3 regions of the Sphingobium sp. DN12 genome follow, and region 1 is predicted to be linked to each of the others. Evidence: riboswitches for the same ligand, from Rfam matches in the RefSeq annotation. Region 1 holds a riboswitch; each other region holds the start of a gene.
What was found. A riboswitch is a leader RNA that binds a small molecule or an ion and turns the genes downstream of it on or off. The one in region 1 is predicted to bind cobalamin.
Positions count from the first base shown of each region.

Region 2: it holds a riboswitch for cobalamin, as region 1 does, so the genes downstream of both, ACI6S0_RS00350 (TonB-dependent receptor plug domain-containing protein) here and ACI6S0_RS11755 (cobalamin biosynthesis protein CobG) in region 1, are expected to answer to the same signal.
Region 3: it holds a riboswitch for cobalamin, as region 1 does, so the genes downstream of both, ACI6S0_RS21255 (TonB-dependent receptor plug domain-containing protein) here and ACI6S0_RS11755 (cobalamin biosynthesis protein CobG) in region 1, are expected to answer to the same signal.

Region 1 is NZ_CP173717.1:2,484,484-2,492,229, reverse strand. It holds gene ACI6S0_RS11785 (DMT family transporter) at 1-296, opposite strand, end outside; gene ACI6S0_RS11780 (helix-turn-helix domain-containing protein) at 324-890, shown strand; gene ACI6S0_RS11775 (hypothetical protein) at 1,135-1,437, shown strand; gene ACI6S0_RS11770 (hypothetical protein) at 1,726-2,049, opposite strand; gene ACI6S0_RS11765 (MarR family winged helix-turn-helix transcriptional regulator) at 2,219-2,728, opposite strand; tRNA gene ACI6S0_RS11760 (tRNA-Gln) at 2,891-2,965, shown strand; cobalamin riboswitch at 3,142-3,353, shown strand; gene ACI6S0_RS11755 (cobalamin biosynthesis protein CobG) at 3,634-4,686, shown strand; gene ACI6S0_RS11750 (precorrin-8X methylmutase) at 4,686-5,315, shown strand; gene cobI (precorrin-2 C(20)-methyltransferase) at 5,312-6,034, shown strand; gene cobJ (precorrin-3B C(17)-methyltransferase) at 6,031-6,813, shown strand; gene ACI6S0_RS11735 (cobalt-precorrin-6A reductase) at 6,774-7,538, opposite strand; gene cbiE (precorrin-6y C5,15-methyltransferase (decarboxylating) subunit CbiE) at 7,537-7,746, shown strand, end outside.
Region 2 is NZ_CP173717.1:63,092-70,837, forward strand. It holds gene mtaB (tRNA (N(6)-L-threonylcarbamoyladenosine(37)-C(2))-methylthiotransferase MtaB) at 1-1,028, opposite strand, end outside; gene dapF (diaminopimelate epimerase) at 1,031-1,834, opposite strand; gene ACI6S0_RS00345 (threonine ammonia-lyase) at 1,875-2,867, opposite strand; cobalamin riboswitch at 3,011-3,247, shown strand; gene ACI6S0_RS00350 (TonB-dependent receptor plug domain-containing protein) at 3,419-5,263, shown strand; gene ACI6S0_RS00355 (FecCD family ABC transporter permease) at 5,276-6,271, shown strand; gene ACI6S0_RS00360 (ABC transporter ATP-binding protein) at 6,265-7,038, shown strand; gene ACI6S0_RS00365 (penicillin-binding protein activator) at 7,076-7,746, opposite strand, start outside.
Region 3 is NZ_CP173717.1:4,473,249-4,480,994, reverse strand. It holds gene ACI6S0_RS21270 (histidine phosphatase family protein) at 1-364, opposite strand, end outside; gene cobT (nicotinate-nucleotide--dimethylbenzimidazole phosphoribosyltransferase) at 361-1,374, opposite strand; gene ACI6S0_RS21260 (DUF1636 domain-containing protein) at 1,371-1,778, opposite strand; gene ACI6S0_RS21255 (TonB-dependent receptor plug domain-containing protein) at 1,778-3,733, opposite strand; cobalamin riboswitch at 3,870-4,062, opposite strand; gene ACI6S0_RS21250 (ABC transporter substrate-binding protein) at 4,129-4,989, shown strand; gene ACI6S0_RS21245 (acyl-CoA thioesterase) at 5,002-5,400, opposite strand; gene ACI6S0_RS21240 (S9 family peptidase) at 5,400-7,472, opposite strand; gene ACI6S0_RS21235 (aminopeptidase P family protein) at 7,583-7,746, shown strand, end outside.

The DNA of each region.
Region 1 (7,746 bases):
AGCGCCCAGGTCTGGAGCGTGTAGCCGCAGAAGATGCCAAGGCCGATCATCGACCCGGCCAGCAGTTCGCGCCCCGTCAGGCCGCGCAACACCGGCCAGGCGAGCGGCAGCGCCAGCAGCGCCGCCGTGCCGAAGCGCATCCCCACGAAGAAGAGCGGCCCGCTCTGCTGCATGGCATGATGCACGATCAGGAAGGTCGCGCCCCACAGCACGGTGATCCCGATCAGCGCGAGTTCGGGACGGCCGATGATCAGCCGGGGCGCTGGGCTCTTGTCGAGGGCGGCATTGTGCAACATAATGCACATCGCGTTATGAGCAATATATTGCACAGTCAAGTCGAAGTCCCGCGCCCGGACGTTCTTTCCCATGTCGCGGGCAATATCCGCCGCCTGCGCGCCGCCAAGGGGCTGAGCCAGGATGCGCTGGCCAGCGCGGCCGGGGTCAGCCGGCGCATGCTGGTGGGGATCGAGAGCGGCGAGGCCAATGTCAGCCTGTCGACGCTCGACCGGCTGGCGCAGGCGCTGGACGTCAGCTTCTCGCACGTCGTGCGCGCGCCCGACATGCCCGACAATAGCCGGATCGATACCCTCGCCTGGCAGGGCGAGGATGCACATAGCCGCGCGACCCTGCTCGGCACCGTGCCGGCCGCGCGCGAGGCGGAGCTATGGACCTGGTCGCTGGCGCCGGGCGATCGCTACCCGGCCGAGGCGGACGCCGCCAACTGGCACGAGATGCTCTATGTGGTGGAAGGGGTGCTGACGGTCGAGATGGATGCCGGCACGCGCACCATCACGGCGGGCGACTTCCTCATCTTCAGCAGCGACCGCCCCTATGTCTTCGTCAACCGCGGAACCGACCTGCTGCGCTTCGTGCGCAACGTGGTGTTCTAGGCGGCGCGGACGAATGCCGGGAGGGGTGGGGTGCGGACTGGCCCTTATCCCGTCATGCCAGCGAAGGCTGGCATCTCAGGCCGGCGCACGCGACATAAACGGATAGCGCTAGACGGCTGGCCTCTTTCTGCTGCCGCCTGAGACCCCAGCCTTCGCTGGGGTGACGGAGTTAAGCGGTTTGCGGACAGACTGCTTTTCTGCAGAAACAGTGGAAAGCGGTCGCTAGAGGCGATAGCCCGTCGTCATGCAGATCAAGGTCATGGCAGATTATGGATGCGCCCCTCTCTGGTGGGATGAAGGAAGCCCCGAGAAGATGGGAGATATCCAACCGGATTCTTTGGGGCTCAGTGATGGGCTTTGTGCCGATCTATGGGCATGGTCGAAGGACTATGATGCCACTCTGAATGTGGATGATCCTTCCAGATCGGGTTTCAGATCTAGCGCTGATGAACAGGCTTTTGAAGAACGGGGACGGCAACTGAGCGAGCGTTTAGCTGGCGAGTTGGAACCGGAGGTAAAGGTTCGCTATTGGCGTGGCGATCAATAGGTGGTGATCGGTTAGTGCGCTTCTGAGGCCAAAAAATTAGCGGTTCATTGCCCAAATTGGTGGAAATCCGACAATCCCCACAGGCGTCATCCTGACGAAAGTCAGGATCCATTCTGGGCTACGGCGGATAGGGAGCGCTCAAGCGATCCCGGATCAAGCCTGTCCTGAGCCTGTCGAAGGGGCCGGGATGACGAAGAGGGAAATAGCCACTTCCGGTCGCGTCCAGGCCGCCCGGATATAGCCTCGCGGCCTGAGGCCGGGCCTCCCCATGGGGAGGCCCGGCACGTCTCAATGGCTGTCGTTGCGCAGATCCTTGCCGGCCTGCTCCAGCGAGGCGCCGACATCCTGCTTGGCTTCCTTGCCCTCGCGCTTGGCATCGTCGGCGGCCCGGTCGGTCGCGGCGCCGATCCGGTCTGCGCCATTGTCGATCGCGGCGCCCGCGCGGTCGAGGCCGTTGTCGATCTTCTCGCCGGCATCGTCGACGGCGTTGCTGACGTCATTGCCGATCGCGGAGCCGGCATTTTCCAGATTGTCCGACGCCTTTTCCGAGCAGGCGGACAGGCTCAGGCCCAGGGCGGACAGGGCCGTGATGGCCAGAAGGGGTGCGCGCATGATGTCTCCTCATTGCGTTGGCAAGGCTTGGGCAGCGCCGCATCATATCTGACGCGGCGCTGCCTAATCTCTCGTTGTCGCATCGTTTTAAGCGGAAAACCGGTTCCCACTTTTCCGCACGACGCTCGTAAAAGCGCGGCAGCGGCCATAAGGTTGCGTGGTTTCGCGATCAGCCGCCGCTGAGGCCGAACACCATCGACCGGTCGGCATCGGGGATCAGGCCCTCCATCACCCGCCAGAAACCGGTGACGGACCCCTGTCCGGCCTGGGCATAGGCAGCCGCCATCTTCTCGCGCAGGGCGCGGAAAAGCTCGGCCTCCAGCGCGCGCCCGGCGGCGCTGAGGCGCAGCAGTTTCTGCCGCCGGTCGCTGCTGCCCGGCCGGGTCTCGATATAGCCGCGCTCGATCAGGTCATTGAGCACCCGGCCGAGCGATTGCTTGGTGATCGCCAGCAGGCGCAGCAGATCCTTCACCGTCAGGTCGGGCTGGCGCGAGATGAAATAGAGGGCGCGGTGATGGGCGCGACCCAGCCCCTGCGCCGCCAGCCCCTCGTCGATCGATCGGGTGAGCGCGGAATAGCCGAAATAGAGCATCTCGATGCCGCGCCGGATTTCGTCCTCGCGCAGGAACAGCGGCGAGGCCGGTGCGATCTGGCTGGGCGAGGGGGCTTGGACGGACATCGGCGCGGGTTTCCGGTTGCGGGGGCGGGGGCGTGGCGTTGATCCCTAAGATGGGTTGGGCGGGAAGGAAAGGGAAAGGCGAAGTCCATCGTCAGGAGGGCTTTTCTTTCGTGCATCAGCCGCTATATGGCGGTCCCGCGCTGACTTGGATCGGCGCATTGCTGGGGCGTCGCCAAGCGGTAAGGCAGCGGCTTTTGATGCCGCCATGCGCAGGTTCGAATCCTGCCGCCCCAGCCAAAATTTCGGTATCCGACGCCGCGTCGCTTTCCTTGCTTCCGGTTTCCGTTTCGGCATCTTCCGTCGGTATGCCTTGGGCGTCGAGCCGGCAGCGGGACTGCGGATACCCATTCCATGTCTTGGCTAAGCCCGATGTTTCGACTAGGGCATCAACGATGCGCCGGTTCATGCTGGCGCATTGCATAACTGACGCCGGTGTTCCGCAAGGAACTTAATCGGGAATGCGGTGCGGGGGCCTGGCCCCTTATTCCGTGGCTGTCCCTGCAACTGTAAGCGGATAGCGCGATGCACGAGCCCGTGAGGGCAGCCACTGGACAGAGCGTCCGGGAAGGCGTGCATCCCGCAACGACCCGCGAGCCAGGAGACCTGCCGGCGTTTCGGTCGCTCTTGTCCTGACCCAGGGATTGGTCATGGCACGGTCTCTCTTCCGTCTGGGCGGCGAAGCGTGTGGCTGGGGCTGCACGGCCGCGTGGTGTCGGGCGCCTGTCGCGCCTGCCTGCCGCCTCGCGCCGACCGGTGATGCCGGCAAGCCCCGCCTGGTTGCGTCCCGGCGCGCGGAGGATTTGCCTGTGAGCCAGACCGGCGCGGGCAGGGATAGGGCGACCGCGAACCATGCGGTGGCCCACGGGCCGGCCGTTCGGGGCTGGTGTCCCGATGCCTGGCGCCCGATGGCGGCGGGCGACGGGCTGATCGTGCGCGTGAAGCCGCGCCTCGGCCGTCTTTCGGCCGACGACATGGCGGCGCTGGGCGAAGTGGCGATCGCCCATGGCAACGGCCTGATCGACATGACCCGGCGCGCGAACCTCCAGATCCGCGGCGTGCGCGACGAAAGCTGGCGCCCCTTGCTCGACCGGCTGCTCGACCTTGGCCTGGTGGACCGCGATGCCCGGCGCGAGGGCGCGCGGATGCTGATGATCGCGCCGGACTGGCGCGAAGGGGATGACAGCTATCGCATCGCCAGCCAGCTGCTCGATCGCCTGGACGAACTACCGGACTTGCCGGGCAAGATGGGCTTCGTCATCGATGCCGGCGCCGCGCCGCTCCTGTCGAGCGAAGCGGGGGATTTTCGCATCGAGCGGGCGCGCGATGGCGGCCTGATCTTGCGTGCGGAGGGGCGGGCACAAGGCGTGCCGGTGGACAGCGGCGGCGAAGTGGATGCGCTGCTCGCACTCGCCCGATGGTTCGTGGAGAGCGACGGCGCGCGGGCGGGGCGCATGGCCCGGCATGATGCGCCCCTGCCGGATTGGGCAACGGGCAGGGCAGAGGCCGCGTCGCCGCGCCCGCGTCTGACCTCCGGCGCATGGGATGGTGGCATGGCCTATGGTCTTCCCTTCGGCCGGATCGACGCGCGGCATCTTCTCGACGCGCCGGCCATGCGGCTGACCCCGTGGCGCATGCTGCTGGCCGAAGGGCAACTGCCCGGCCTGTCCGCCGACGCGGCCGACCCGCTGATCCATGTGGAGGCTTGCCCCGGCGCGCCTGCCTGCCCGCAGGCGAGCGTGGCGACCCGCGACCTCGCCCGCCGGCTGGCCCCCCATGTGGCGGGCCGCCTTCATGTCTCCGGCTGCGCCAAGGGATGCGCCTGTTCGATGCCGGCCGATATCGTGCTGACGGGGCGGGACGGGCGCTACGACCTGGCCTTCCACGCCCGTGCAGGATCGGCGCCCGTCCGTCCTGACCTCACCGCCACCGACCTTCTTGCCCATTTCGGAGCCTGTTGATGCCCCATGATTATGAGAGGGACGGCGCGGCAATCTATCGCCAGTCCTTCGCCACCATCCGCGCCGAAGCCGATCTCGGGCGCTTTGCTGCCGAGGAGGAGCCGGTCGCCGTGCGTATGATCCATGCCGCGGGCATGGTGGACCTGGCGGCCCATATCCGCTTTTCGCCGGGCTTTGCAGCCGTGGCGCGGCAGGCCCTGGCTGCAGGGGCGCCGGTGCTGTGCGATGCGCGCATGGTGTCGGAAGGGGTCACGCGTGCGCGCCTGCCCGCCGACAATGCCGTGCTTTGCACCCTGCACGACACCGCCGTGCCGGACATGGCGCGGGCGATGGGCAATACCCGGTCCGCCGCCGCGCTGGAACTGTGGCGGCCGCATCTTGCCGGGGCACTGGTTGCCATCGGCAATGCGCCCACGGCGCTGTTCCACCTGCTCGACATGCTGGACGACCCGGCCTGTCCGCGTCCCGCGGCGATCATCGGCTGCCCGGTGGGCTTCGTGGGCGCGGCGGAATCCAAGGCGGCACTGTGGGCGGCGCAGCCGGTCCCCTGCTGCGTCGTCGACGGGCGGCTTGGCGGCAGCGCGATCACGGTCGCGGCGATCAATGCGCTGGCGAGCCACGCGGAATGAGCGGCACCGTCTATGGCGTGGGCCTTGGCCCCGGCGCGCAGGACTTGCTGAGCGTGCGCGCCGACCGGCTGGTGCGGGGCGGAAGGCATGTCGCCTATTTCCGCAAGGCCGGCCGACCGGGACAGGCGCGCCGCATCGCGCAGGGCATGTTGCGGGACGATGCGATCGAACTGGCGATGGAATATCCGGTGACAACCGAAATTCCGCTCACCGATCGGCGCTACAATGACTGCCTTGCCGCTTTCTATGCCGACTGCACCGGCCGGCTGCTGGCGATCGCGGAGGCGGGCGAGGATGTGGTCGTATTGTGCGAGGGCGATCCCTTTTTCTACGGCTCCTTCATGCATCTGCACAGTCGGCTGTCGGGGCTGGTCCCGGTCGAAGTGGTCCCCGGCATCATGGGCATGTCGGGCGCGTGGAATGCGACCGGCCTGCCGATCACCTGGGGTGACGATGTGCTGACCGTGGCGATGGCGACGCTGCCGGAAGAGGAACTGGTCCGCCGCATCCGCGATACCGACGCGCTGGTGGTGATGAAGATAGGTCGCCACCTGGCCAAGCTGCGCAGTGCGGTGGCGGCGGCCGGGCGCAGCGATGAAGCATGGCTGGTCGAACATGCCGCCATGCCGGAACAGCGCGTGACCCGGCTGGCCGATGTCGACAGGGTGACGCCCTATTTCTCGATCCTGCTGATCCACGGCCAGGGGCGTCGGCCATGAGCCTTGCGGCGGCAGAGGGGGGCTGGATCGCGATCGCGGGGCTTGGGCCGGGGGACGAAGCGCTGGTGACGCCGGAGGTGGATGCCGCGCTGGCTGCCGCGACCGACGTGGTGGGCTATATCCCCTATGTCGCGCGGGTCGCGCCGCGTGCGGGGCTGATGCTGCATCCTTCGGACAATCGGGTGGAACTGGACCGGGCGGCCCATGCGCTGGAGCTGGCGGCGCAGGGGCGTCGGGTTGTCGTCGTCTCCTCGGGCGATCCGGGCGTCTTTGCCATGGCGTCCGCCCTGTTCGAGGCGCTGGAGGCCGGCCCCGCTCCCTGGCGCGACATCGACATTCGCGTGCTGCCCGGCATCACCGCGATGCTGGCCGCCGCGGCGCGTGCGGGCGCGCCGCTTGGCCATGATTTCTGTGCGATCAACCTGTCCGACAATCTCAAGCCCTGGTCCCTGATCGAAAAGCGGCTGCGGCTGGCGGCGGAGGCGGATTTCGCCATGGCCTTCTATAATCCCCGCTCGGCGTCCCGGCCGGAAGGGTTCGTGCGCACACTGGCGCTGTTGCGGGAGCTTTGTGGCGATGCGCGCCCGATCCTCTTCGCCCGCGCCGTCACCACCGCGCAGGAGACACTGCATATCGTGCCACTGGGGCAGGCGCGGGCGGACATGGCGGACATGCGCACCATGGTGATCGTCGGGTCGAGCCGGACCCGCATCATCGAGCGCGCGCGCGGGCCGATCCTCTACACGCCGCGCGGCATCCCCGACGAGGTGGCGGGATGAGCGATCCAGTCGAGCACATCCTCGGGCCGGTGGAATTCCTGCCGGTCGGGCAGCGGGGGCCGGTCGATCATCAGCACGCGCAGGCCCAGCGCGCGCGCGGCGTCCAGCTTGGCGGCCGCGCCCGTGCCACCGGCATTCTTGGCGACGATCAGGTCGATGCGATGATCGCGCAGCAGCTTTGTGTCGTCCGCCACCGTGAACGGGCCGCGATCCACGACCAGGGCATGATCGGGCAGGGGCGGCACCGCATCCGGCGCATCCACGAAGCGCAGCAGATAATGATGCTGGGGCTGGGCGGCGAAGGCTTCCACATGCATGCGCCCCAGGGCCAGCATGATCCGCTGAGGCGGGCCGTCGAGCGCGGTCACCGCCGCGGCCATGTCCGGCACCGCGATCCAGCGATCGCCGGCGACGGGCGTCCAGGGCGCTCGGGTCAGCGCGGCATGGGCGATCCCCGCCCCATGCGCGGCCTCGACCGCATGGGCGCTCATCGTCGCGGCAAAGGGGTGGGTGGCGTCGACCAGATGGGTGATGCCTTCCGCGCGCAAATGCGCGACCAGTCCCGCCACCCCGCCAAAGCCGCCGACCCGCACGGGCAGCGGCTGCGCCCGCGGGCTGACCGTGCGTCCGGCATAGCTGAAGGTCGCGCGGATGCCGCGCGCCGCCAGCAGGACCGCCAGCGCGCTTGCCTCCGTCGTGCCGCCAAGCAGCAGGATATTGGGCATGGATGACATGAATTCTCCCCCCTGGTTGACGATCGTCGGCATCGGCGAGGACGGGATGGACGGCCTGTCTGCGGCAAGCCGCGCGGCACTGGCGGCGGCGGACCTGGTCATGGGGCCGGCCCGGCACCTTGCGCTGCTGGGCGGGATTAGCGCGCCGATGGTCGAATGGCCAGTGCCCTTCGCGGACGGGATCGCGCGGCTGCTGGCG
Region 2 (7,746 bases), 2.4 Mb from region 1:
AGTGCGGCGCGCGCCTTGATGGTGGCGCGATCCAGCTGGGGCATGCGCGCGGCGGGCGTGCCGGTGCGCGGCGAATAGGGGAAGATATGGCCGTGGACGATGTCGCAATCGGCGACCAGCGCCAGGCTGTTGGCGAACATGGCGTCATCCTCGGTCGGGAAGCCGGCGATGATGTCGGCGCCGATGCTGATGTCCGGGCGGGCGGCCTTCACCCGCTCGACGATGCGCACCGCGTCGGCGCGGGCATGGCGGCGCTTCATGCGCTTCAAGATCATGTCGTCGCCGGCCTGCAGCGAGAGATGCAGATGCGGCATCATGCGCGGCTCATGGGCGATGAGGTCGAACAGCCGCTCGTCAATCTCGACACTGTCGATCGAGGAGAGGCGCAGCCGGGGCAGGTCCGGGACATGCTTGAGGAGCCGTTCAACGAGTTGGCCGAGCGAAGGGCTACCTGGCAGGTCCGGGCCATAGCTGGTGACATCAACGCCGGTCAGCACGATCTCGCCATAGCCCGCGTCGACCAGTTGCTTCGCCTTGTCGATCACCGCGCCGGCGGGCACGGAGCGGCTGTTCCCCCGGCCATAGGGGATGATGCAGAAGGTGCAGCGATGGTCGCAGCCATTCTGCACCTCCAGAAAGGCGCGGGCATGTTCGGCAAAGGCGCTGGCCATGTGCGGCGCGGTGTCGCGCACGGCCATGATGTCGGAGACGTTGACCTTATCCGCCACCGGGGCGAAGGCGGCTGCCTCCAGCTTCTCCCGGTTGCCGATCACGCCGTCCACTTCCGCCATGGCGGCGAAGGTCTGGGGTTCGGTCTGGGCGGCGCAGCCGGTGACGAGGATGCGGGCGTCGGGGCGGTCTCGCCTGGCGCGGCGGATCGCCTGCCGGGTCTGGCGCACGGCCTCGGCCGTCACGGCGCAGCTGTTGACGACGATCAGGTCGTCCTGTGCGCCGGCCATTTCGCGGATCGCTTCGCTTTCCGCGATGTTGAGCCGGCAGCCCAGGGTGATGATGTCGGGACCGGCCACGGTCAGAAGCGGTCCCAGTCCGCCTCGCCGTCGAACACATGGGTGGCGGGGCCGGTCATGCGGATCGTGCCGCCCGGTGCCCAGTCGATTTCCAGGTCGCCGCCCGGCAGGCTGACCGTCACCGGGCCGGCCATCAGCTTGCGGCGGATCGCCGCGACGGCGGTGGCGCAGGCGCCGGTGCCGCAGGCGCGGGTGAGGCCGGCGCCCCGTTCCCAGACGATCAGGCGCAAATGCTGCGGGCCGACGACCTGCGCGAAATTGACGTTCACGCGGGCGGGGAAGAGCGGATCATGCTCGATCAGCGGGCCGAGCCGTTCGAAATCGACCGCGTCCAGATCCTCGACGAAGAAGATCACATGCGGGTTGCCGACATTGACGGCGGCCGGCGCGGGCAGGTCTTCCCAGCTGGCCGACATCGTCAGCGTGTCCATCGGATAAGCGAGCGGGATCGCGTCCCAGTCGAAGCGGGGCGCGCCCATGTCGACGCTGGCGCCGCCGTCCACGCTCTTTGCATCAAGCAGGCCTGCCTTGGTGCGGATCAGCACATCGCGGCCGACGAACAGGGGAACGCAGCGGGTCGCGTTGCCGCAGGCTTCCACTTCGCTGCCATCAGCATTGAATATCTGCATCGACACATCGGCGTCGTCGCTCTCGCCGATGACGATCAACTGGTCGCAGCCGATGCCGGCGTGGCGATCGGCAATGGCGCGGGCGCGCGCCTGCGTCATCGCGACCGGCGCCTGGCGCGCGTCGATCACGACGAAATCATTGCCCAGACCATGCATCTTGGAAAAGCGGCTCATCATGGCGCCGCATTTAGTGCGGGACGGGGCAAAAGACCAGCGGTCAGGCGTTCTGGCCGCCAATGATCGCGGCATAATCCTGCGGATCGACATTGGCGCCGGAGATGACGAGGGCGGTGGTGCCGTCGGTGGGCGGGGCGAGGCCGGCAAGCATGGCCGCGAGCGCCACCGCGCCGCCCGGTTCGACCACCAGCTTGAGCGTGATGAAGGCGAAGCGCATTGCGTCGCGCACCTGATCGTCGCTGACGACGAGGCCGCCGGCGAGCAGGGCCTGGTTGATCGGGAAGGTCAGCGCGCCGGGGCTGGGGGCCAGCAGCGCGTCGCAGATGCTGCGCGCGTCGGGCGCGACACTTTCCCGCACGCCGCTGGCGAGCGAGCGGGCGGTATCGTCGAAGCCGGCGGGTTCGACGGCATAAACGGCGATGTCGGGGCGGGCGGCCTTGACCGCCGTCGCCGTGCCCGCGACCAGCCCGCCGCCACCACAGCAGACGAGAATCTGGGTGGGGTTGGCGCCGACGGCCTGCGCTTGCTCCAGTATCTCCAGGCCGATCGTGCCCTGGCCGGCGATGATGAAGGGATCGTCGAAGGAGGGAACCAGCGTTGCGCCGCGTTCGGTGGCAAGGGCGGTGGCGATTGCCTCGCGGCTCTGGGTGAAGCGGTCATAGGGGACGACCTCAGCCCCCATCGCACGCGTGTTGGCGGTCTTGATCGCTGGGGCATCGGCCGGCATCACGATCGTTGCCGGGATGCCGAGCAGGCGCGCGGCGAAGGCGACGCCCTGGGCATGATTGCCCGAGGACCATGCGACGACGCCCGCCGCCCGTTCCGCTGCATCGAGGCGGGCGAGGCGGTTATAGGCGCCGCGGAACTTGAACGATCCGCTATGCTGGGCACCCTCGAACTTCACCAGCACGCGCCGGCCGCACAAATCGTTGAGCGCGGCATTCTCGATCAGCGGGGTGCGAACCGCCGCCGGTGCGATCAGCCGCGCGGCATCGGCGACGTCGGCGGCAGTGATAGCAAGCGAATCGGTCATGTCGGCTCCTTCGGTCAGAGGCCCCTGCATAGCCGCCCATCGGCGCCGCGCAACGATCCGCCGGGGCGATCCTGGCCCGCTTGGCAGGGCTTGTGCTTTGGCTTATGGGGGCGGCGCGCCGGGGCGGTCAAAGGCCCCGGCGCGCATGATCGCGCCGGTGCCCGCAAGGGCTGAAAACGGGAATGCGGTGCGGGGGGCAAAGCCCTTCCAAATCCGCGGCTGTCCCTGCAACTGTAAGCGGTGAGCGCGATGCGCAGGGTTCCCAGGCTCTTCAAAAGGGGAGGGCCGGAACCGGCCACTGGACCGACAGGTCCGGGAAGGCTGGCGCATCGCTGCCCTGACCCGCGAGCCAGGAGACCTGCCGGCGTCTGGTCGCTCTTGCCCTGGCCCAGGGGATGGCCATGGCGCGGTGTTTCCGTCGAGCGACGCCCATGGCGGCCGGGGCCGCATCGGTGCGTGGGGCGGGGCGCTGGCGTCTTCCCGATCCTCACGCAGCGACCGCATGTGCGGACGCCCCGGTTCCAAATCGACGGACGCCGGGGGACGATAAAATGAAGATGTTGGGGATTTCGCTGATCGCGCTGCTGGCCGCTACGCCGGCACTGGCACAAGACGATGATATCGTCGTCACCGCTTCGGGCATTGCGCAGCCGCGCGACGAGGTCGGCCAGGCGATCACGGTGATCGATGCCGACACGATCAGGACGCGCCAGGCGGTCGATGTCGTCGATCTGCTCGCCACCACGCCGGGCGTCCGCTTCAGCCGCAATGGCTCGACCGGCGGCGTGACCGGCGTGTCGCTGCGCGGCGCGGAGACGACCCAGACGCTGGTGCTGATCGACGGGGTCAAGGTCAACGACCCGAGCGGCATCGGCGACGGCTATGATTTCGGCCATCTGCTGACCGGCAATATCCGCCGGATCGAAGTGCTGCGCGGCTCCAACTCGGTCGTCTATGGCAGTCAGGCGATCGGCGGCGTGGTCAATGTGATGACCGGCGCGCCGAGCGAGGGTTTCGAGGTCAATGCCTCGGCCGACTATGGCTATAGCGACACGCTGAACGCCAAGGCCGATGTGTCGGGCACGCGTGGCGCGGTGTCCGGCGGCGTCGGCGTCGCCTATTTCAACACCGACGGCATTTCCTCGGTCGGCCGGTCGTTCGGCGGCGTGGAGAAGGACGGCTATGAGAATATCGCCACCAACGCCAAGCTGAAGATCGCCTTTTCCGACACGCTCAGCCTCGACCTGCGCGGTTACTATATCCATGCCGATCTCGACTATGACAGCTTCTTCGGCGCGCCGGCCGACAGCAGCGACGTCAGCAAGCTGGACCAATATGTCGGCTATGCCGGGATCAACCTGGCGCTGCTCGACGGCAAGCTGACCAATCGGGCCGCCGTCACCTGGATGCGCAACGATCGCGACTATTATTTCGTGCGCGGCACTGACCCGGACTATGGCTATTCGGGCACCAATCTGCGGTTCGAATATGAGGGCGTCTATGCCCCGGTGGATCAGGCCAAGCTGATCTTCGGCTATGAGCATGAGCGGCCGGACTATGAGTATTTCGGCTTTGGCGACATAGCGAGCGCGAAGGCGAACATCGACAGCGTCTATGCGCTGGCGGTGGTGAAGCCGCTTGCCGGCCTCGCCGTCACTGGTGGGCTGCGCCATGACGATCATAGCCAGTTCGGCGGCGCGACCACCTTTGGCGCGAACGCCAATTACACGCCGAACGCCGGCGCGACCAATATCCGCCTTTCCTATGGCGAGGGGTTCAAGGCGCCGTCGCTCTATCAGCTCTACGACACCTATAGCGGCAACAGCGCGCTGCGGCCTGAGCGGTCGAAAAGCTATGATGTCGGCTTCGACCAGAGCCTGGACGGGGACAAGGCTATGCTGTCGCTGACGGCGTTCCGGCGCGATACCCGCAACCAGATCAACTATGATTATGCGACCTACACCTATGGCAATCTGGACCGGACCCGCGCCAAGGGCGTGGAAGCGACGCTGACGCTGAAGCCGGTCGAGGCGCTGACGGTGGCGGCATCCTACTCCTATGTCGATGCGCGCGACCGGTCGGGCGGGGTCACCGACGGCAATCGCCTGCCGCGCCGCGCCGCCAATGCGGTCAGTGTGTCGGCCGACTATCTCTGGGCCTTCGGCCTGTCGACCGGCGCGACCCTGACCATGGTCGGCGACAGCTATGACGACACGGCCAACACGCGCCGGCTCGACGGCTATGCGCTGGCCGGGCTGCGCGCATCCTTCCCCGTGGGCGAGCATCTGGAAGTCTATGGCCGGATCGACAATCTGTTCGATGCGGATTACGCCACGGCCTATGGCTATGGCACCTATGGCCGGTCGGCCTATGGCGGCGTGCGTGTCCGCTTCTAAGGGGCGGCGCGCATGAGCGGGCGGCGGCATCCTTTGTTGCTGCCGGGGCTGATCGCCCTGCTGCTGGTCGCGGCGATCGCGTCGGTCGCGCTGGGATCGGTGACGATCGCGCCGGCCCGCATCCTGGCGGTGCTGGCGGGCGGCGGCGACATGGTGGCGCGCGCGATCGTCATCGACCTGCGCTTGCCGCGCATGGCGATCGGCCTGCTGGTCGGCGGCATGCTGGGCCTGTCGGGCGCGGCATTGCAGGGCTATCTGCGCAATCCGCTGGCCGAACCCGCCGTGCTCGGCGTGTCCAATGCGGCGGCGCTGGGGGCGGTGATCGCGCTCTATTTCGGCCTGTCCGAACTGCATCCGATGGCGTTGCCGCTGCTGGCGATCGTCACGGCCCTGGCGGCGATCGGCGCGCTGTTCCTGCTTGCCGGGCCGTCGGAAAGCCCGTTGACGCTGATCCTGGCCGGCATTGCCGTCGCGACGCTGGCGGGGGCGGGGATCAGCCTGGCGCTGAACCTCTCCCCCAATCCCTTTGCCGCGATGGAGATTATGAGCTGGCTGATGGGGAGCCTGGAAAATCGCAGCATCGACCATCTGCTGCTGGCGCTGCCCTGCATCGCGGTCGGTGCGGCGCTGCTGCTCTATGACGGGCGCGCGCTCGACGCGCTGACCCTGGGCGAGGATGGCGCGCGGGCGCTGGGCGTCGACCTGTCGCGGGCGCGGCTGCGGCTGATGGCGGGCGTCGCGATCGGCGTCGGCGGGGCGGTAGCGGTGACCGGATCGATCGGCTTCGTCGGCCTGATCGTGCCGCATCTGGTGCGGCCGCTGACCGATCGCTCGCCTTCCGCGCTGCTGCTGCCCTCTATGCTGGGCGGCGCGGTGCTGCTGACCCTGGCGGATATCGGCGTGCGCATCATCCCGACCAGCAGCGAGCTGAAACTGGGCGTGCTGACGGCGATGCTGGGCGTGCCGGTCTTCCTCATTCACCTGATGCGGGAGCGGCGGCTATGGTGACCCTGTCGACCGAGCAACTGGACGTCCGGCTGGGCCGCCATCTGGCGGTGCGTGGCGTCCATCTGTCCATGGCGCCGGGCCAGTTGATCGGCGTGATCGGCCCCAATGGCGCGGGCAAGTCGACCTTGGTGCGGGCACTGCTGGGGCTGGTGAAGCCGGCCGCCGGACGCGCGCTGCTGGACGGCACGCCGGTCGAGCGGCTGTCGCGCCCGGCGGTGGCGCGGTCCATCGCCTATCTGCCGCAGGGCCAGACATTGCACTGGCCCCTGGCGGTCGAGCGGCTGGTGGCGCTGGGGCGGTTGCCGCATCTGGGGCCGCTGTCGCGCCTGACCGCCGACGATGACGCGGCGATCGAGGACGCGATGGTCCGCGCCGATGTCACCGGCTTCAAGGGCCGGATCGCGACCGAGCTGTCGGGCGGCGAGCGGGCGCGGGTGCTGCTGGCGCGGGCGCTGGCGGTGGGCGCGCCGGCGCTGATCGCCGACGAGCCGCTCGCCGCGCTCGACCCCGGCCACCAGATCGACGTTATGGCCTTGTTGCGGGCGCAGGCGCAGGGCGGGGCGCTGGTCGTCACCGTGCTGCATGACCTCGCCATGGCGGCGCGCTATTGCGACCGGCTGCTGCTGATGGATGGCGGCGCGCTGGTGGCGGACGGGGCGCCGATGGACGTGCTGACGCCGGAGCGCCTGGCATCCGTCTATGGCGTCGCCGCGCGGATCGACGTCAGCGACGGCCTGCCGCTGATCGTGCCGACGGCGCGGGTCTGATCCGTAACGAAAAAGGGGGCCTTCCGGCCCCCTTTGCTTAATTGCCGAAGCCGCGTGGGGCGGGATCGACCACGCTGATCGTGCCGGCGCCGACCTCGCTCACTTCCAGCGCGCGTTCGGCGATGCCGTTGCGGTTGAAGCGGAAGGCGCCGTCGATGCCGGCAAAGCCGCCCGGATCGCGCAGGCGCGCGGTCGGGAAGGGCGAACCCGGCTTCCAGTCCTGGGCGATCCGCACCGTCAGCAGCACCGCGTCATAGCCCATCGAGGACAGGCGGAAGGGCGCGCTGCCGTAACGGGTGCGATATTTGGTCGCGAGCTGGCGATAGAGGCCGTCCGACACGCTGGCATACCAGGCGCCGCGCAGCACGGGGCTGGCGGCCAGCGATTCTTCGGTATTCCAGATTTCGGTGCCGAGCAGGCGGGCACTGGCGCCGCCATTCTTGCGCACGATCGGCGCGACCTGCAGCGCGACCCGGCCGCTGTCGGCGATCAGCAGCGCGTCATAGCTGGACGAGGCCTGCAGCTTCTTGACCGCAGCGGTGATCGAGGCGGGGGTGCGGTCGAAGGTCTGCATCGACACGACCGTACCGCCGGCCTGTTCGACCGCGCGCAGCAGCGCATTGCCGGCGCGCTCGCCATAGGTGCCGCGCGGCACCAGCGCGCCGAAATTGGACAGGCCCTTTTCACGGGCGAAGCCGATCACCCGCT
Region 3 (7,746 bases), 2.0 Mb from region 1:
GCCCCAGCAATGCCGTCCAGCCCTCGCTGCCCGGCGGCGCGAAACCATCGGGATCCTGCCAGAAACGGGCGAGCGCCTCGGGATCGACATCGGCGGGAGCCAGACCATCCCAGATGCCGAAATCCAGTTCCCGCCAACGCGGATCGACCCACACCGGCAAGCCGGCGCGCTCGCCGATCGCGGTTGCCGCCTGCCGGGCGCGCTGCAGGTCGGACGTCACGATCATCTCGATCTCCAGCCCCTCCGCCTGCGCCAGACAGGCGTCGATGCCCGCGCGCGTCGGCACGCTGTCGGTCCGCCCCAGCAACAGGCCGGGCGTCTCGGGTGCGCCATGCCGCAGCAGATGGAGCGGCATGCCCATCATGTCGCGGTCGACACCGCCGCCTCGGCAAAGGTCGCCATGCCGCTATGCGCGGCTACGGCCGCACGGACGATATTGGCCGCCACCGCCGCGCCGCTGCCTTCGCCCAATCGCATGTCGAGGCGCAGCAGCGGCTCGAGCCCCATCCGCTCCAGCAGCAAGCCATGGCCCGGCTCGGCCGAGCAATGGCCGGCCAGGCAATGGTCGGCAAAGACCGGCACCTGCGCCACCAGCGGCGCGATCGCGGCGCAACTGATGAAACCGTCGAGCAGCACCGGCACGCCCAACTGGCGGGCGCGCAGCACCGCGCCGGCAATCGCCGCCAGTTCGCGCCCACCCAGCCGGCGCAGCGTTTCAAAGGCGCTGTCCGGCGCATCGGCATGGAAGGCGAGCGCCCGATCGATCGTCGCGATCTTGCGCCCGATCCCCTCGCCATCGACGCCCGTGCCGGGACCAACCCAGTCGCGCACGGCGCCGCCAAAGCTGCGCGCGCTCAGGGCGGCGGCGGCGGTCGAATTGCCGATCCCCATTTCGCCCACGACCAGCAGGTCCAGATCCTCTTCGGCCGCCGCCGCGCCGATCGACAGCGCGGTCAGGCACTCCTCCTCGGTCATGGCGGGGGCGATGGTGAAGTCCGCCGTCGGCCGGTCCAGATCGATCGATCGCACCGCCAGTTCCAGCCCGGCCACGCCGGCCAGGGCGTTGATCGCCGCGCCGCCGGCGGCGAAATTGGCGACCATCTGCGCGGTCACGGCGGCAGGATAGGCGCTGACGCCATGGACGGTGAAGCCATGATTGCCGGCAAAGATCGCGGCACGCGCCCGCTTCAGGCGCGGCACCGCGCGCCCCTGCCAGCTTGCCATGAAGATCGCGACATCCTCCAGCCGGCCGAGCGCGCCGAGCGGCTTGGTCAGTTCCGCCTGCCGCGCGCGTGCCGCCGCGCTGGCCAGTTCCTCGGCCGGCGGCAGATTGGCCAGGGCATTTTCGAAATCGGTGATCGAGGCGAAGCTCATTCGACGACAAATCCTTCCGGCGGGGTACGGGTGATGAAATGGCCCTTCACGCCTTCGGGCCATTCGCGAAAGGCGACGCGGCCATGCTCGCTGGCGGCATAGGCAATGGCATAATCGAGGATCGCGCGCGCCGCATCGGCATCCGGGGTGAACCGCCCCATTACATAGCCGACCTTGCCCGGCGCGCGCAGATGGACGGTGCAATGATCCTGGCAGGCGAACAGGCAAGGCATGTCCTGCACCGCGACGGTGGCATAGCGCGGGTCGGAGGCCTGCACGCTGCGCAGCGCCTCCGCCAATCGGGCCCCGCCGCGCACGCCCTCCCCGTCCTCCCGCATCTTCGGTGAATGACGGCAGGTATTGCAGGCGACAATGGCGGGGCCGGGTTCGACGGGGCGCAGCATCAGAAGCGCCCCCGGAAGCCGGCATAGATGCTGCGGCCGAGCGTGCCATAGCGATAGGCCGTCATATAATTCTCGTCGAAGAGATTCTCGACGCGGGCGAACAGGCGCAACGCCGGGGTGAACGCATATTCGGCGCGCAGGTCGACCAGCGTATAGTCGTCCAGCCGCGTCGTGTTGGCCGCATTGTCATAGCTGTGGCCGGACCAGCGCACCGCCGCGCCGGTGGTGAGGCCGAAGGGCCAGGCATAGCTGATCGAACCATTGGCACTGTTACGCGGCCGACGCGGCAGCCAATTGCCTTCGTTCGCGGTGCCGTCCGAACGATCCTCCGCCACGGTCCAGCTGTAATTGCCGTCGATCGTCAGCCCCTTGACCGGCTCGACCGCCACCTGCGCCTCTATGCCATGCGCCTTGGCGCGCGCGACATTGAGATAATAGCCATAGCGGCGGGTGGTGGTGCCGGGCGTGAAGCAGAGCGGATCGGTCGAGCTGGTGGAACAGCTATTATAGATGATCTGGTCGGTCGTGGTCCGGTCGAACCAGGTCGCGCCCAGCCGCAGTTTCTCGCCAAGGAAACGCTGCTCCGCGCCCGCTTCCCAGCCATGGGCGCGTTCGGGATCGAGCGCCTGGTTCCCATATTCGGAAAAGAGCTGATAGAGGGTCGGCGCCTTGAAGCCCTCGCCATAGCTGGCGCGCAGCACCGTCCCGGTCGGCAGCGCCCAGACGCCCCCGGCGGAAAAGAGGGTGCGGCCGCCGTAGCGGTTATGATCGTCATAGCGCAGCCCGCCGGTCAGGGTCAGGCCCGTAATCGGCTGGGCATTGAGCTGGCCATAGACGCTGGTGATCTCCGCCTTGCCGCGGGCCGGGTCGGGAATCGGCACCGAAAGCGACGCCGAAGGCGACACGCTGCGAAAGCGGCTATTCTCATTCTCCACCCCGAACAACGCAGTCCAGCCGTCGGCGATGGCAAAGCTGCCCTGATATTCCAGCCGCTGGTTGCGACCGGCGGCGTCGAAGCTCTGCTTGCGCGGGTTGCGCGGGTCGTAATTGTCGCGATCGGTGTCGGTATAGCCATAGCCGAAGCGGTTGCGGAAGCGGCCGTCGAGCAGCGCGACGTTAAGGCCGGCATAGCCGACAAATTCGCGATTGGTGCCATAGGCCGGGCTGTCCGCGCTGGTGGCGTCGAAATCGACCCGGCCATCGGAATAATAGCCGCGCAGGTCGGCGCTGATCCCGTCCGCCAGCGCAACCTCGACCCGGCCGGTGACGCTGCGGTTGGTATAGCCGTCCTTCTCCTTGCCGCCAAAGGCCGGGCTGATCGCCGAGATGCCCTCGGTGGTGAAGCTCTGTCCGCCGATCCGCCAGCTGACCGGGCCGGTCTTGCCGCCCAGCGCCGCACGGGCACTGACCGTGTCGCGCGACCCCGCCTCGATATCGAAGCTCCCCTCCAGCGGCTGTTCGGGCATGGCGGTGACGACATTGACGACGCCACCGATTGCCTGACTGCCCCACAGGGTCGACTGGGGACCGCGCAGCACTTCTATGCGCGAGGCGTCGCCGACCAGCAGGTTTGCGAAATTATAGCCGCCGCCGGCCGAGGACGGATCGTTGAGCTTCACCCCGTCAATGACCACTACGGTCTGGTCGGACTCGGCGCCACGGATACGCAGCGACGTCGCCGTGCCATAGCCGCCATTGCGCGAGATGCTGACGCCCGGCGTGCGCAGCAGCAATTCGGTGACGCCCAGATCCTGCGCCCGGTCGATCGCTGCCTTGTCGAGCACGGTGACGGAGGCCGGCACCTGGTCGGCCGGCGTGGCGAGGCGGGTCGCGGTGACGAGGATCGAGGATGCGCCGGCATCGGCAGCGGCATCGGGCGGTGGCGCCTGCTGCGCCTCTTCGGCGAAAGCGGTGGTGGAGAGAAGGAAAGAACAGAAAGTCAGATATTTGAACACATGAGCCCCCGGACGAGGGACCGCATCCCAGGGACGATATCGGTGCCCGGCCGGGCGCGACATGGTCCCCGCAATTTGCGGTCCACCTGTCGCCACGCGGGTTCACCCCCGTCCGCTCGGCACACCCTGTCCGCGCGAAGGACGACCGCGACGGGCAGGTCTCCTGGCTCGCGGGTCATCGCTGATTCATGCCGCCTTCTCAGAACCTTGCGGTCCCAATGGCATATGGCACAAAAGCTCGCCGCTCACAGTTGCAGGGGCAGCCGAGGTCTTGAACCCCATTCCCTTTTCATCCCCGCTGCCGGGGAACCTGTCGCAGTCCGGGCGATAGGCGAGCCCGACTGGAGCGTCAATCTTCCTTGCCTGGCGGAGCGCGCGGGCTAAGGGAGATGGCCATGCGGATTTTTGCGCCCATCGGCCCCGGCAAGGGGATGATCGCCCTGATGATCGCCCTGATCGGCGGTGCCACATTATGGGCGGCCACCGCGCGCCAGCCTGCCAATGCAGGCAAACGTCCGCAACGGATCGTGTCGCTCAACCTGTGCGCCGACCAGTTGCTGGTGGCGCTGGCCGATCGCGACCAGATTGCCGGCCTGACCCATAATGCCGGCGATCGGCAGATGTCGGCGGTGGCTGCCGTAACGAAGGGCCTGCCCATCCTCGACGGATCGGCCGAACAGATTTTGGCGACCAATCCCGATCTGGTGATCGGCATGCCGGCGCGGCGCAATCCGGCAATCGCGATCCTCAAGGCCCAGCATTATCCCGCCGTCGACCTGAAAAGCGCGGACAGCTATGCCGATATCATCGCGTCGATCCGCACCGTGGCGCAGGCGACTGGCCATGCCGACCGCGGCGAAGCGATGATCGCGCGGATGGACCGGGAGCTTGCCGCCCTGCCCCGCGCACCGAAGCCGAAGGTCGCCGCCTATTATCAGCGGCGCGGCTACATGACCGGCACCGGCACGCTGGTCGACGACCTGATGACGCGGGCGGGCCTGCGCAACCTGGCCGCCGACCTTGGCAAGCCGGCGATCGCGCAGGTCAGCCTGGAGGAGATGGTCGCGGCCCGGCCCGATTATCTGATCGTCGAGAGCGCGACCGACCGGATCACCGACCAGGGCACCGAAATGCTGCACCATCCGGTGCTGCGCGACATAGCGCGCATCAGCCTGCCCCAGGCCTGGACCGTGTGCGGCGGACCGGCCTATGTGCAGGCGGCCCGCGCCCTCTCCCAGGCCGTCAGCGCCCGCTGAAGCTGGGCCGGCTCAGCCCTCGATGAAGTTGGCGGCGACTTCCGCCGGCACCCGCATCAGCCGGCCACTTTCCTTGTCGATCATCGCCCAGGTGGATTTGGCCGACACCTTCACCTTGCCGTCCGGCCCGGTGAACTCGATCAGCCGGTCGAACCGCGCGCCGCGCGGCCCTTCCGGTATCCAGGTGCGGCCCGATACGACATCGCCCTCGGTCACGTTACCGCGATAATCAACCTCATGCCGGGTCACGACCCAGATATAGGCGTCGACATGGGCCGGATCGGCATCGGTCATCCAATGTTCGACCGACAATTGCTCCATCCACTGCACCCACACCGCATTGTTCACATGGCCCAGCACATCGATATGCTCGGGCCTTGCGGTGAACTGCTTGGTGAAGCTCGACGCCATCAGCCTTCCACTCCCAGCTGCCACAGGATGAACGCAAATTCCTCGGCGGTCTCGTGCAGGCTCTCGAACCGGCCCGACTTGCCGCCATGGCCCGCGCCCATATTGGTCTTGAGCAGCAGGATATTGCTGTCCGTCTTGGTCGCGCGCAGCTTCGCCACCCACTTCGCCGGTTCCCAATAGGTGACGCGCGGGTCGTTCAGCCCGGCCGTCACCATCAGCGGCGGATAGTCCTGCGCACTGACATGGGTGTAGGGATCATAGCTCTGGATCGTGCGGAATGCGGCCTCATCCTCGATCGGATTGCCCCATTCGGGCCATTCGCCCGGCGTCAGCGGCAGCGTTTCGTCCAGCATGGTGTTGAGCACATCGACGAACGGCACATGTGCCACCACCGCGCCCCACAGGTCGGGATCGGAGTTGATGACTGCGCCCATCAGCTCGCCGCCGGCCGATCCGCCCGAAATGCTGATCCTGCCCTTGGCCGAATAGCCAAGATCGATCAGCCCCTTCGCGACATCGACGAAATCGGTGAAGGTGTTGGTGCGCTTGTCGAGCTTGCCGTCCAGATACCATTGCTGGCCCATGTCGTCGCCGCCGCGAATATGGGCGATGGCAAAGGCAAAGCCGCGATCCAGCAGCGACAGGCGGCTGGTCGAAAAGCCCGGCTCCATCGCCAGACCATAGGCGCCATAGCCATAAAGGTGCAGCGGCGCGCTGCCATCGCGGGGGAAATCCGCGGGATAGACGATCGACACCGGAATCTGCGTGCCGTCGCGCGCCGGGATCATCAGCCGCTCGGTGGCATAGCGGCTGGCGTCATAGCCCGAGGGAATTTCCTGGACCTTCAACACCTCCAGCTCACCCGTTGCCAGATGATAATCATAGATGGTGTCGGGCGTGACCATCGATTCATAGCCGATGCGCAGCTTCGTCACCTCATATTCGGGATTGTCGTCGAGACTCGCCGAATAGCTGGCTTCCGGGAATGGAATGCGCTTTGCCGCATGGGTCGCATAATCGCGCAGCTCGATCTGGTCGAGCCCATCCTGCCGCCCTTCGGTGACGTAGAAGGTCTTGAACAGGGTGAAATCGGTCAGGTAGAAATGCGCGTCGGCGCCGATCACCTCATCCCACTGGTCGGGCGCGTCGAGCGATGCCTTCACCAGCCGGAAATTGGGATGGGTGTCGTTGGTCTTGATATAGAGCGTGCCCTCATGCTCATCGACATCATATTCGCGGCCGGCCTGGCGCGCGGCGACGAGCAGCGGCGTCGCGGTCGGATTGTCGGCGGGCACCAGCCAGGCTTCGCTGGTCACATGGTCGCCGGTCGCGATGACGATCCATTTTTCCGAGGAAGTGAGGCCGATCGAGACGCGGAAACCCTCGTCATCCTCATGGAACAGCTCGACGTCGCTCGCCACATCCTGGCCCAGCCAGTGCAGCCGCGCATTGTCGGTCCGCCAATTTTCATTGGCCAAGCCATAGAGCAGCCCCTTTGAATCGCTGGTCCACACCAGCGACGACAATGTGTCGGGAATGACTTCGGGCAGGATTTCACCCGAAAACAGATCCTTGATCCGCGCCTCGAACCGTTCCGATCCGTTGGTGTCGATCGCATAGGCGAGATAGCGGCCGTCGGGGCTGACCGACATGGCGCCCAGACGAAAATAGTCATGGCCCTGCGCCAGCGCCGGCTCGTCCAGGATCAGTTGGTCGTCACCGCCGGCTGCGGGCTTGCGATACCATTTGCGATATTGCGCCCCGGTCTCGAACGCGCGCCAGTAGATATAGTCGCCATCCTTCTGCGGGACCGACTGGTCATCTTCCTTGATGCGCCCCTTCATCTCGTGAAACAGCGTGTCGAGCAGCGGCTTGTGCGGCGCCATCGCGCCTTCGAACCAGGCGTTCTCGGCCTCCAGATAGGCCAGCACATCCTTGTCCTTGACGTCGGGATAGCCTGGGTCGCGCAGCCATGCGTAAGGATCGTCCACCGTGATGCCATGATGCGCGAAACTGTGCGGGCGGCGTTCGGCGATCGGCGGGGACAGGGGCGGCTGCATTTGATCGGTCATTAACTATCCATGGTCCAGACGGGGGCTGCGCTGGAATAAGCGCGCCGGCCCCTCTATGTTGTCGGCATTATGGCCAACGCAAGAGGCCGGAATGATCCAAGGGAAGTTCGATGTCCAGTTATGAAGATCGCCTGAAGGCCCTGCGCGCCCAGCTGGTACGCCAGAAGCTCGATGGTTTCGTGGTCCCCCTGACCGACGAGCATATGAGCGAATATGTCGGCGCCTATGCCCAGCGGCTCGCCTGGCTGACCGGTTTCCAGGGTTCGGCCGGCAG